DNA from 2 places in the Halopseudomonas salina genome. Region 2 is predicted to be linked to the other one. Evidence: predicted binding sites of a transcription regulator. Region 2 holds the regulator's gene; the other holds the start of a gene.
The links. Region 2 encodes FliA, which starts transcription of late flagellar genes. Its sites were predicted from a motif close to CTAAAGTTTNNNNNNNNNNNGCCGNTAA; they were not measured.

Region 1 (5,283 bases), on a different contig from region 2:
TTACTACGATCTGATGTGTGCGGATATCGACTACCTCGCGCAAAGCCAATGTATTCATCGATTGCAGCAGCTGCTGGGCAATGGCGGAAAGCGGCATCTGGATCTGGCCTGCGGGACGGGGCCGCATGTGCGGCATCTACTGGATGCGGGGTATCAGAGCAGTGGGCTCGACATCAACCAGCCCATGCTGGACCGGGCGCTGATTCGCTGTCCCGAGGCGCAGTTCTCTCTGCAGGATATGTGTCAGTTTGCGGTCGAGCAGCCGGTTGATCTGATTACCTGTTTTCTGTATTCCATACACTACAGCGCCGAAATCGAGCGGCTCAAGGCGTGCATTGCCAGTGTGCATGGCGCGTTGGTCAGCGGTGGGCTGTTCTGCTTCAACGCGGTCGACAAATACAGGATCGACAATGACTCCTATATGTCGCATTCGGTTCTGAATGGAGAGGGCCATTTCAACTTCAGTTCCGGGTGGCACTATTCGGGGGAGGGTGAGCAGCAGTCGCTGAAACTGCGTATTGAAAGAACGGCAGCCAATGTGACCCAGATCTGGCGGGATCAGCATCCCATGGTGGCTGTGACTTTCGATGAGCTGACTGCGCTGTTGCAGCCTTACTTCGAGGTGCACGTGCTCGAGCATGACTACGGGACAATCAAGCCCTGGGATGGAATGTCGGGGAATGCGCTGTTTGTTTGTGTGAAAAGATAGGCCCTGGGGCGCGATATTACTGCGCCCACTCAAGATTTTCTGTGTCTTTGCCGGTCATTCCTCAATAGCATTGGAAAATTGGCCAATAGCATCAACTACACGCTGCGCCTCGTCACGAATCTTCAGCATGACTGCACCTGCCTGGTTGGCCAGTTGGACACCCTGTTCTGACTTGGTTTTGCTTTCACCCATACCGCTCACTGCCTGCTGCGCCAGCTCCATGTTTTTCAGGACCACGTCGTTGATTTCGAGGGTGGCCTGGCTGGTTCGGGCTGCCAGGTTGCGTACTTCGTCTGCTACTACGGCAAATCCGCGGCCTTGTTCGCCGGCTCGTGCGGCTTCGATGGCGGCGTTAAGGGCCAAGAGGTTGGTCTGCTCGGCTATGCCACGAATCACCTGAACTATGCTGTTGATCCGTTCCGACTGGTTACCGAGGGCATTGATGTGCTCTGAAACCTGTTCCAACTCCGACGCAATTGATCGCACGACCTCAACTGTTGCCTGAACAGTTTCAGTACCCTCGCGGGCACTCTCGTCTGTTTCCGCAGCAATGTCGAACGCCAGCTTGGCTGCAGAAGACTCTGCATGTCGTCTTTCGACCTGGTTGGTGATGTCACTGGCAAACTTCACTACACCGTAGAGTTTGCCATTGGAGTCATACAGGGGGTTGTAGGTCGCGCGCAGCCAGATTGTCTGGCCGCTGCGGTTTATGCGTTTGAATCGATCTGAAAGGTACTCACCTTTGTTCAAGCGCTGCCAGGCTTGCTGGTATTGGTTGCTGGCAGCCGTTTCTGCATCGCAGAAGATCCGGTGGTGTTTGCCTTTTACATCTTCCAGCCGGTAGCCCATGCTTTGCAGAAAGTTGTCGTTGGCGCTGACGATATGGCCGTCCAGAGTGAATTCGATTACCGCCATTGAACGGTTGATGGCGTTGAGCAGGCTCTTATGTTCTTGCTCAGCCTTCATCGCCCGGGTGATGTCCGTTGCGAGTTTGATGACCTTGGTCACATTGCCTTGCTGGTCCATGACCGGGATATAGCTTGCCTCAAGCCAGATTGGACGTTCGCCCTTGGCCAACCGCATGAATCTGTCACTGAAACTGTCACCCTTGGCCAGTCGCTGCCAGAAACGCTGATATTCGTTGCTGCGCGCTAGTTCGGGGGTACAGAACACACTGTGTTGTTTGCCCAGGACTTCTTCGAGGTCATACCCGACAACTTTAAGAAATAGGGGGTTTGCGTTGAGGATTTCCCCCCTTGGAGAGAACTCGATCATTGCCATGGTATGAGCAATGGCGTCCAGGATCTGATTTTGAATGGCCAGTTGCTGTTTGCTTACTTGAAGTGCATCGCGAACACGTGATCCGAACATGGATACCTCAACGCAGTTGAATTTTCGTGCCTTTATCTATCGGCAGACTGCCCATTTTCTTGATTCGGAAAAGTGCTGAATAGGGCTCTAAATTAGGCTGTAGAGCGCGATACAGATTTTTCGGGCGCAAGTGATGGCACCGGCTCCATCGCGCGGTGCATCATCACCTCAGTCGAAAACGCAGACGATCAATCCCAGCTCAACGCGCCACCGGTCTGGTACTCGATGACCCGCGTTTCGAAGAAATTCTTCTCTTTCTTCAGGTCCATGATCTCGCTCATCCACGGGAAGGGGTTAACGGTGCCCGGGTACTCTTCCTTGAGACCGATCTGGGTCAGGCGGCGGTTGGCGATGAACTTGAGGTAGTCCTCCATCATCGCTGCGTTCATGCCGAGCACGCCGCGGGGCATGGTGTCCCGGGCGTATTCTATTTCCAGCTGGGTGCCCTGCAGAATCATCTGCGTGGCTTCGTCCTTCATGCTGGCATCCCACAGGTGCGGGTTCTCGATCTTGATCTGATTGATCACGTCGATGCCGAAGTTCAGGTGCATGGACTCGTCGCGCAGGATGTACTGGAACTGCTCGGCAACGCCGGTCATCTTGTTACGGCGACCCATGGACAGGATCTGGGTAAAGCCGCAGTAGAAGAACACACCTTCAAGCACGCAGTAGTAGGCGATCAGGTTACGCAGCAGTTCCTTGTCGGTCTCGACGGTGCCGGTGTTGAAGGTCGGGTCGGAGATCGAACGGGTGTACTTGAGGCCCCAGGCGGCCTTTTTCGCCACGCTTGGAATCTCGTGGTACATGTTGAAGATCTCGCCTTCATCCATGCCCAGGGACTCGATGCAGTACTGGTAGGCGTGGGTGTGGATTGCCTCTTCGAAGGCCTGGCGCAGGATGTACTGGCGGCACTCGGGATTGGTGATCAGGCGGTAGACGGCTAGCACCAGGTTGTTGGCGACCAGCGAATCGGCGGTGGAGAAGAAGCCCAGGTTGCGCTTGACGATACGGCGCTCGTCGTCGGTGAGGCCTTCAGGATTTTTCCACAGGGCGATGTCGGCGGTCATGTTGACCTCCTGCGGCATCCAGTGGTTTGAGCAGCCATCGAGGTACTTCTGCCAGGCCCAGTCGTACTTGAAGGGCACGAGCTGGTTGAGGTCGGCGCGGCAGTTGATCATGCGCTTGGTGTCGACGCTGACCCGGGCGGCCGAGCCTTCCAGTTCGTCGAGGCCTTCCTGCACATCGAGGGCATCCAGTGCCGCCTTGGCGCGGGCGATGGCGGCTGAGTCGTCATCGCTGACCTGGCGGGCGTCGGCGACGTTGGCTGGGGTGCTCTCCGCGGTTTCGACTGCGGGTTCGGCGTGGTCCGCTTTTGTCGAGGTGGAACTCGACATTCCCAGATGCGGGGCTGCGGAGGTTTCGGGTGTGTCTAGTTCGTCCCAGCTGAGCATGGTTGGCTCCTTTCAGTCGCAGCTGCAAGCTTCAAGCGGCAAGCTGCAAGTTGGTTAATTTGGGTGGCGCGAGCTCTCGCGCGGTCATCCTCGGTCTCTCCCCGTCATCCTCGCGAACGCGGGGATCCATTCGGGGGTGGCTGTAAGCGCTGTGCCTCATGCCGAACCCCGAAGGTCAAAATGGGTTCCCGCGTTCGCGGGAATGACGCCAGGGGTAGTGAGTGTTCCTGCTACCCGGGGGCGCAAACTCCGAGCTGCTTGTCGCTTGCAGCTTGCAGCTTGTCGCTTTTTATTGGCATGCCTCGCAATCAGGCTCGTCAATCGCGCAGGCTTTCGGCACGGGTGCGGGGCCTGCAGGGGCGGCTGATACGCCGTTGCCGCCCGACGATACGGCGTTGAGCTTGCCGGTTTCCACTGTCGATTTCTCGGTGCTGGTCGCAGCCAGGGCGCGGAGGTAGTAGGTGGTTTTCAGGCCGCGGTACCAGGCCATGCGGTAGGTCACGTCCAGTGCCTTGCCCGAGGCGCCGGCGATGTACAGGTTGAGGGATTGGGCCTGGTCGATCCACTTCTGGCGACGGCTGGCGGCTTCGACTATCCACTTGGTTTCCACTTCGAACGCGGTGGCGTACAGGGCTTTGAGGTCCGCCGGGATGCGTTCGATCTGCTGGACCGAGCCGTCGTAGAACTTCAGATCGTTGACCATGACCGGATCCCACAGGTTGCGGGCCTTGAGGTCGCGTACTAGGTAGGGATTGATCACGGTGAACTCGCCGGAGAGGTTCGATTTCACATACAAGTTCTGGTAGGTCGGTTCGATCGACTGGGATACGCCGGTGATGTTGGCGATGGTCGCGGTCGGTGCGATGGCCATGATGTTGGAGTTGCGGATGCCTTTTTTCGCGCGCTGGCGCAGGGGTTCCCAGTCCAGGGTCTGGCTGCGGTCGACTTCGATGTACTTGGCGCCACGCTGCTCGGTAAGGATGTCCAGCGAGTCCAGCGGCAGAATGCCCTGGTTCCACAGCGAGCCGTCGAAGCTGGAGTAGCTGCCGCGCTCTTCGGCCAGATCGCAGGAGGCCTGGATGGCGTAGTAGCTGACCGCTTCCATGGAGTTGTCGGCGAACTCGACCGCAGCGTCGGAGCCGTAGGCGATGTGCTGCAGGTAGAGCGCATCCTGAAAGCCCATGATGCCCAGGCCGACCGGGCGGTGCTTGAGGTTCGAATTGCGCGCCTGGGGCACCGAGTAGTAGTTGATGTCGATCACGTTATCCAGCATGCGCACGGCGGTCTTGACCGTAGCAGCGAGCTTGGCAGTGTCCAGTTTGCCGTCGACGATATGCTGCGGCAGGTTGATCGAGCCGAGGTTGCATACGGCGATCTCGTCGGCCGAGGTGTTGAGGGTAATCTCGGTGCACAGGTTGGAGCTGTGGACAACGCCAGCGTGCTGCTGCGGGCTGCGTAGGTTGCAGGCGTCCTTGAAGGTGAGCCACGGGTGGCCGGTTTCGAACAGCATGCTGAGCATCTTGCGCCACAGGTCGCGGGCCTTGATGGTTTTGTGCAGCTTGAGCTTGCCGTACTCGATCAGCGCTTCGTAGTACTCGTAACGCTCCTCGAAGGCCTTGCCGGTCAGATCGTGCAGGTCGGGCGTATCGGAGGGGGAGAACAGTGTCCACATGCCGTCGTCGAACACGCGCTTCATGAACAAATCCGGAATCCAGTTGGCGGTGTTCATGTCGTGGGTGCGGCGGCGGTCGT
Region 2 (5,283 bases):
AGCCCAGCGTCAATCGGCAGTTGTTTGGCGAGACCATGCGCCAGGCAGTGCGCGATGGCTCGCCTGTTGCCCGCGAGCTGCTCGACAGACTGAATAACGAAATCGCCGACCCGGTCCCCGAGGCGCCCCGCGCCCAGGCAGCACCCACTCGGCAGCAGACTCACTCCGAACCCGAAAGCAGCTCCGGCCTGAGCGCCATGCGCGATGAAATTGCCGGTCTGCGCGAAATGCTCGAAGCGCAGTTGGGTAGCATGGCCTGGGGTCAGGTCAATCAGCAGCGCCCACAACAGGCCAGCCTCTGGCGGCGTCTTACCCAACTGGGCCTGCCAGCCGAATTGAGCCAGAAGCTGCTGCAACTGGTAGCTAACGAAACCAATACGCGCCAGGCCTGGCGGATGCTGCTGGCGCACCTGGCCCACAGCATCCCGGTCATGCGCGAAGAGCTGGTTGATCAGGGCGGCATTGTTGCATTGGTCGGTCCCACCGGCGCCGGCAAGACCACCACCCTGGGCAAGCTTGCCGCACGCTATGTGCTCAAGCATGGCAGCCAGCATGTGGCTCTGGTCACCATGGATACCTATCGCATTGGTGCCCACGAGCAATTGCGTACCCTTGGGCGTATTCTCAATGTGCCGGTGCGCGTGGTTGACGAGCAAAACAGCCTGGCCGATGTGCTTCAGGAATTCTCCGGCAAGCGCCTGGTGCTGGTCGACAGCGCCGGCCTTCAGGCCCAGGACCCGCATCTTCACGGCCAGCTCAATCAACTGGCGGCACTGGGCCATCGTGTCAGCAAGTTGCTGGTGCTGGCAGCAACCAGTCAGTATCAGGTGCTCAAGGCTGCTTATCACACCTACAAGGTCTGTGGCCTCAGCGGTTGCGTGTTGACCAAGGTCGACGAGGCAGCCACTCTCGGAGAAGCATTGGGTCTGGCCATGCAACAGGGTTTACCGGTAGCCTATCTGGCAGATGGCCAGCGCATACCGGATGATATTGCCAAGGCAGTGGGGCATCAGCTGGTCAGCCGCGCGGTCAGTCTGGCGGGCAACGAGGCGCCGGCAGATCAGGCCATGGCAGATGTGTTTGCCGGTATACTACACACCCAGCGGGCAAGCTAACCGAACTTATAAGAAGGTAATCAACGCAGATGGGCAGCAAACATCCGGTTCAGGTTATTGCGGTCACCGGCGGCAAGGGCGGCATAGGCAAGACCAACGTGTCAGTCAATCTCGGCCTCGCACTTGCCGATTTGGGGCGGCGTGTCGTCCTGCTTGATGCTGACCTTGGTCTGGCCAACGTCGACGTTCTGCTCGGACTCAAGGCCAAGGCGACGCTGGCTGACGTGCTGGAAGGAACCTGCGAGCTGCGCGATGTGCTGCTCAACGGCCCCGGGGGGATCCGCATCGTTCCAGCCGCTTCCGGCGCTGCCAGCATGGTCAACCTCAATCCCCAGCAGCATGCGGGTCTGATTCAGGCGTTCAGTGAAATCGGTGACAATATCGATGTGCTGATTGTCGACACCGCCGCCGGAATCGGCGATTCGGTTGTGAGCTTCGTACGCGCCTCCCAGGAAGTTCTGGTGGTTGTCTGCGATGAGCCCACCTCGATTACCGACGCCTATGCGCTGATCAAACTGCTTAATCGTGACCACGGCATGACGCGCTTTCGCGTGTTGGCCAACATGGTTCACACTCCCCAGGAAGGTCGTCTGGTGTTCAGCAAGCTGACCAAGGTCACCGATCGGTTTCTGGATGTGGCCCTGCAGTATGTTGGCGCGGTACCCTACGATGAAAACGTACGCAAGGCGGTGCAGAAACAGCGCGCGGTATATGATGCTTTCCCGCGTAGCAAGGCATCGCTGGCGATCCGCGGGATCGCACAGAAGGTGAACGCCTGGCCATTACCGGCCAATCCACGCGGCCACCTTGAATTTTTTGTCGAGCGCCTGGTGCAACAGACCGGAACAGGCCTATGACCTTAACGGCAGGTGGGGTGAGCATGTATACACGCGCACAGGGTTCCGCGGGTTCCCAGGATCGTCTGGTCGAACAGTTCGCTCCTCTGGTCAAGCGTATTGCCTACCATCTGCTGGGCCGCCTGCCGGCCAGCGTCCAGGTTGATGATCTTATACAGGCCGGCATGATCGGCTTGCTCGAAGCCTCTCGCAAGTTTGACAATTCCAAGGGCGCCAGCTTCGAGACCTATGCCGGTATCCGTATTCGTGGGGCCATGCTCGATGAGGTACGCAAGGGTGACTGGGCGCCACGTTCGGTACACCGCAATACTCGCATGGTCAGTGATGCAGTGCGCGCCGTCGAGTCGCGGCTGGGACGTGATGCCAAGGATCAGGAGATAGCTGCAGAGCTGGAAATGAGTCTTGAGGAATATTATTCGATCCTCAATGATACAGCCGGCAGCAAGCTGTTCAGCTTCGATGACCTGCTCGAATCCGGAACCCGGGCCGACGCACACGGCGACGAAGAGCCCTTTGGCGGGCTGGAGGACCAGCGTTTTCGCCAGGCTCTGGTGGAAGCAATTGACACCCTGCCCGAGCGTGAGCGTCTGCTGCTGTCGCTATATTACGACGAAGAGCTGAACCTCAAGGAAATAGGCGCAGTGCTTGGTGTCAGTGAGTCGCGCGTCAGTCAGTTACACAGTCAGTGCGCAGCGCGGCTGCGCGCCAGGCTGGGCGGATGGCGAAATGATTGATTTTGTGGTCAACATCCGGACAATGCCCACAGAACGAGAATATCGCCTGGCAGTAACAGGTACGAAGACGAACTAATGTCAGCGGAGGCAGCACGATTGGGCCACTCCGGTTACACTGGCGTCAATAAAACGTGAAAGGCTTGTTTGGCCAGTAGCTTAACGGAGTGTGACAACGCACTCTTCCTGGTGTGTACGGAGGTCGACTTGGACAAGAATATGAAAATTCTCATCGTTGATGATTTTTCAACGATGAGGCGCATCATCAAGAATTTGTTGCGCGACCTGGGGTTCACCAACACGGCGGAAGCCGATGATGGCACCTCCGCGCTGCCAATGCTGCAAAGCGGTAATTTTGACTTTCTGGTTACCGACTGGAACATGCCCGGCATGAGCGGCATCGATCTGCTACGTGCAGTACGAGCTGACGAACGCCTCAAGCATCTCCCGGTGTTGATGGTTACCGCTGAAGCCAAACGCGATCAGATCATCGAGGCCGCCCAGGCCGGTGTGAACGGTTACGTTGTCAAGCCGTTTACCGCTCAGGCACTCAAGGAAAAGATCGAGAAGATCTTCGAGCGCGTTCAGGCTAAATAACAACCGGGGTACAGGTTATGGCGTTAAGTAAGGACACCGGCCAGGCTACCGCTCAGGAATACGAACATTCCCTGAAGGACAATGCGCGGCAGTTGGTCGATCTCTTGGAGAAAGGGCAGTTCGGCGAAGCCATACTGGTCATTCACGCGATCAATCAGGCACGCGACCGCGGTCTCTATCATGAAGTGGGGCTGCTGACGCGTGCGCTGCACAACGCCATCGTCAACTTTCAGCTCGATACCAGCCAGGCGCTGGGTGATGATGTTGAAGCCACGCGTATCTCGGATGCCTCGGATCGGTTGGACTATGTCGTGACACTCACCGACAAGGCGGCCAACCGCACCATGGATCTGGTTGACGCCAGTGCGCCTATCGTTGCCAATCTGGGCCAGGAAGCCGCTGCACTGCGCACCGACTGGGAACGTCTGCAGCGACGCGAAATGGCCGCCGGCGAATTCCGCGACCTGTACAAGCGCATGGGTGACTTTCTGGAGAAAACCGAAAGCTCAGCCACCCAGGTCAGCGGTCAGTTGAATGAGATTGTCATGGCTCAGGATTATCAGGACCTCACCGGTCAGGTGATCAAGCGGGTGATTACTCTGGTGCATGACGTCGAGGAAAGCTTGCTGGATCTGGTACGCATGGCCGGTCAGGTGGATCGTTTTGCCGGCATAGAGCATCAGAAAGCCACCCCCGAAGCAAAAAAAGTGTCACCCAAGGGTGAAGGTCCGCAGATTCATGCCGATAAAAGAGAAGATGTTGTCTCAGGGCAGGATGAAGTCGATGACCTTCTGTCCAGCCTGGGCTTCTAATAACAAGCGCTACCCGGGAGTGGATGCATGAGCTTTGATGCGGATGAAGAGATCCTCCAGGACTTTCTGGTTGAGGCCGGAGAGATTCTGGAATTGTTGTCCGAACAGCTTATCGAGCTGGAAAATCGTCCCGACGATACCAACTTGCTCAATGCTATCTTCCGCGGCTTTCATACCGTCAAGGGTGGCGCCGGATTTCTTCAGCTCGACGCGCTGGTAGGCTGCTGTCACATCGCCGAGAACGTCTTCGATATCCTGCGCAAGGGCGAGCGAAAGGTTGATTCCGAGCTGATGGACGTCGTCCTCCAGGCATTGGACAGCGTCAACACCATGTTTGACGAAGTGCGCGAGCGCACCCCGCCAACGCCCGCCGATCCAGCCCTGCTCGAGGCCCTTGCACGACTGGCAACGCCAGCTGCTGACGAGCCCGCAAGCGACCCACTGCCCACCGAAGCCAGTCCGGCGACACCTGAACCGCAGGCCGTCCAGGCGCCGGAAGCGACAGTAGCCGAGGGCGATATTACCGACGATGAGTTTGAGCAGTTGCTCGATGCGCTGCATGGTCCGTCCGCAGATGCACAGCCATCCGGTGCCGTTGCACAGACTGACGCAGTCGCAGCCATTCCGGCTTCCGGCACGGGTGACGAAATCACCGATGACGAATTCGAAGCGCTGCTCGATCAGTTGCATGGCAAAGGCGCAACAACAGCCGCCACCGCCGCCGTTGCCGCCGCGCCGCCGTCTGCACCCGCACCGACGAGTGACGAAATCAACGACGACGAATTTGAAGCGCTGCTGGATGAACTCCATGGCAAGGGTGCAGCCCCGGGTCTTGCGGCCGCCTCCAGTCCCGCTGCCACATCCGCACCGGAGCCCGAAGCGTCAGATCACATAACCGATGACGAATTCGAAGCGCTGCTTGACCAGTTGCATGGGAATGGTAAACCGCCGACAGTGATTGACCCGCAGCCGGCTTCTGCTCCCGCCAAACCGGCGGCTGACGCAAAAAAAGCAGCCAAGCCCGTTGCGAAGGCGGCCAGTCCCGTATCAGCGGCCGCCACCGACACTGCACCGCCAACACCACCTTCTATCCCGCCGGTACCCAAGGACAAGGCCGGGGCTGCCTCCGATAACCCCGCCGTCGAAACCACGGTGAGGGTCGATACCGCCC

Region 1: IEV54_RS03260 (methyl-accepting chemotaxis protein) is a predicted target of FliA. The motif match lies at 2,117-2,144, and genes of this name have one in related genera.

The regions. Positions count from the first base shown of each region.
Region 1 is NZ_BMFF01000001.1:668,011-673,293, forward strand. It holds gene IEV54_RS03255 (class I SAM-dependent DNA methyltransferase) at 1-709, shown strand, start outside; gene IEV54_RS03260 (methyl-accepting chemotaxis protein) at 764-2,080, opposite strand; gene IEV54_RS03265 (ribonucleotide-diphosphate reductase subunit beta) at 2,269-3,531, opposite strand; gene IEV54_RS03270 (ribonucleoside-diphosphate reductase subunit alpha) at 3,821-5,283, opposite strand, start outside.
Region 2 is NZ_BMFF01000003.1:179,314-184,596, reverse strand. It holds gene flhF (flagellar biosynthesis GTPase FlhF) at 1-1,115, shown strand, start outside; gene fleN (flagellar synthesis regulator FleN) at 1,145-1,972, shown strand; gene IEV54_RS08220 (RNA polymerase sigma factor FliA) at 1,969-2,706, shown strand; gene IEV54_RS08215 (chemotaxis response regulator CheY) at 2,923-3,300, shown strand; gene IEV54_RS08210 (protein phosphatase CheZ) at 3,318-4,112, shown strand; gene IEV54_RS08205 (chemotaxis protein CheA) at 4,140-5,283, shown strand, end outside.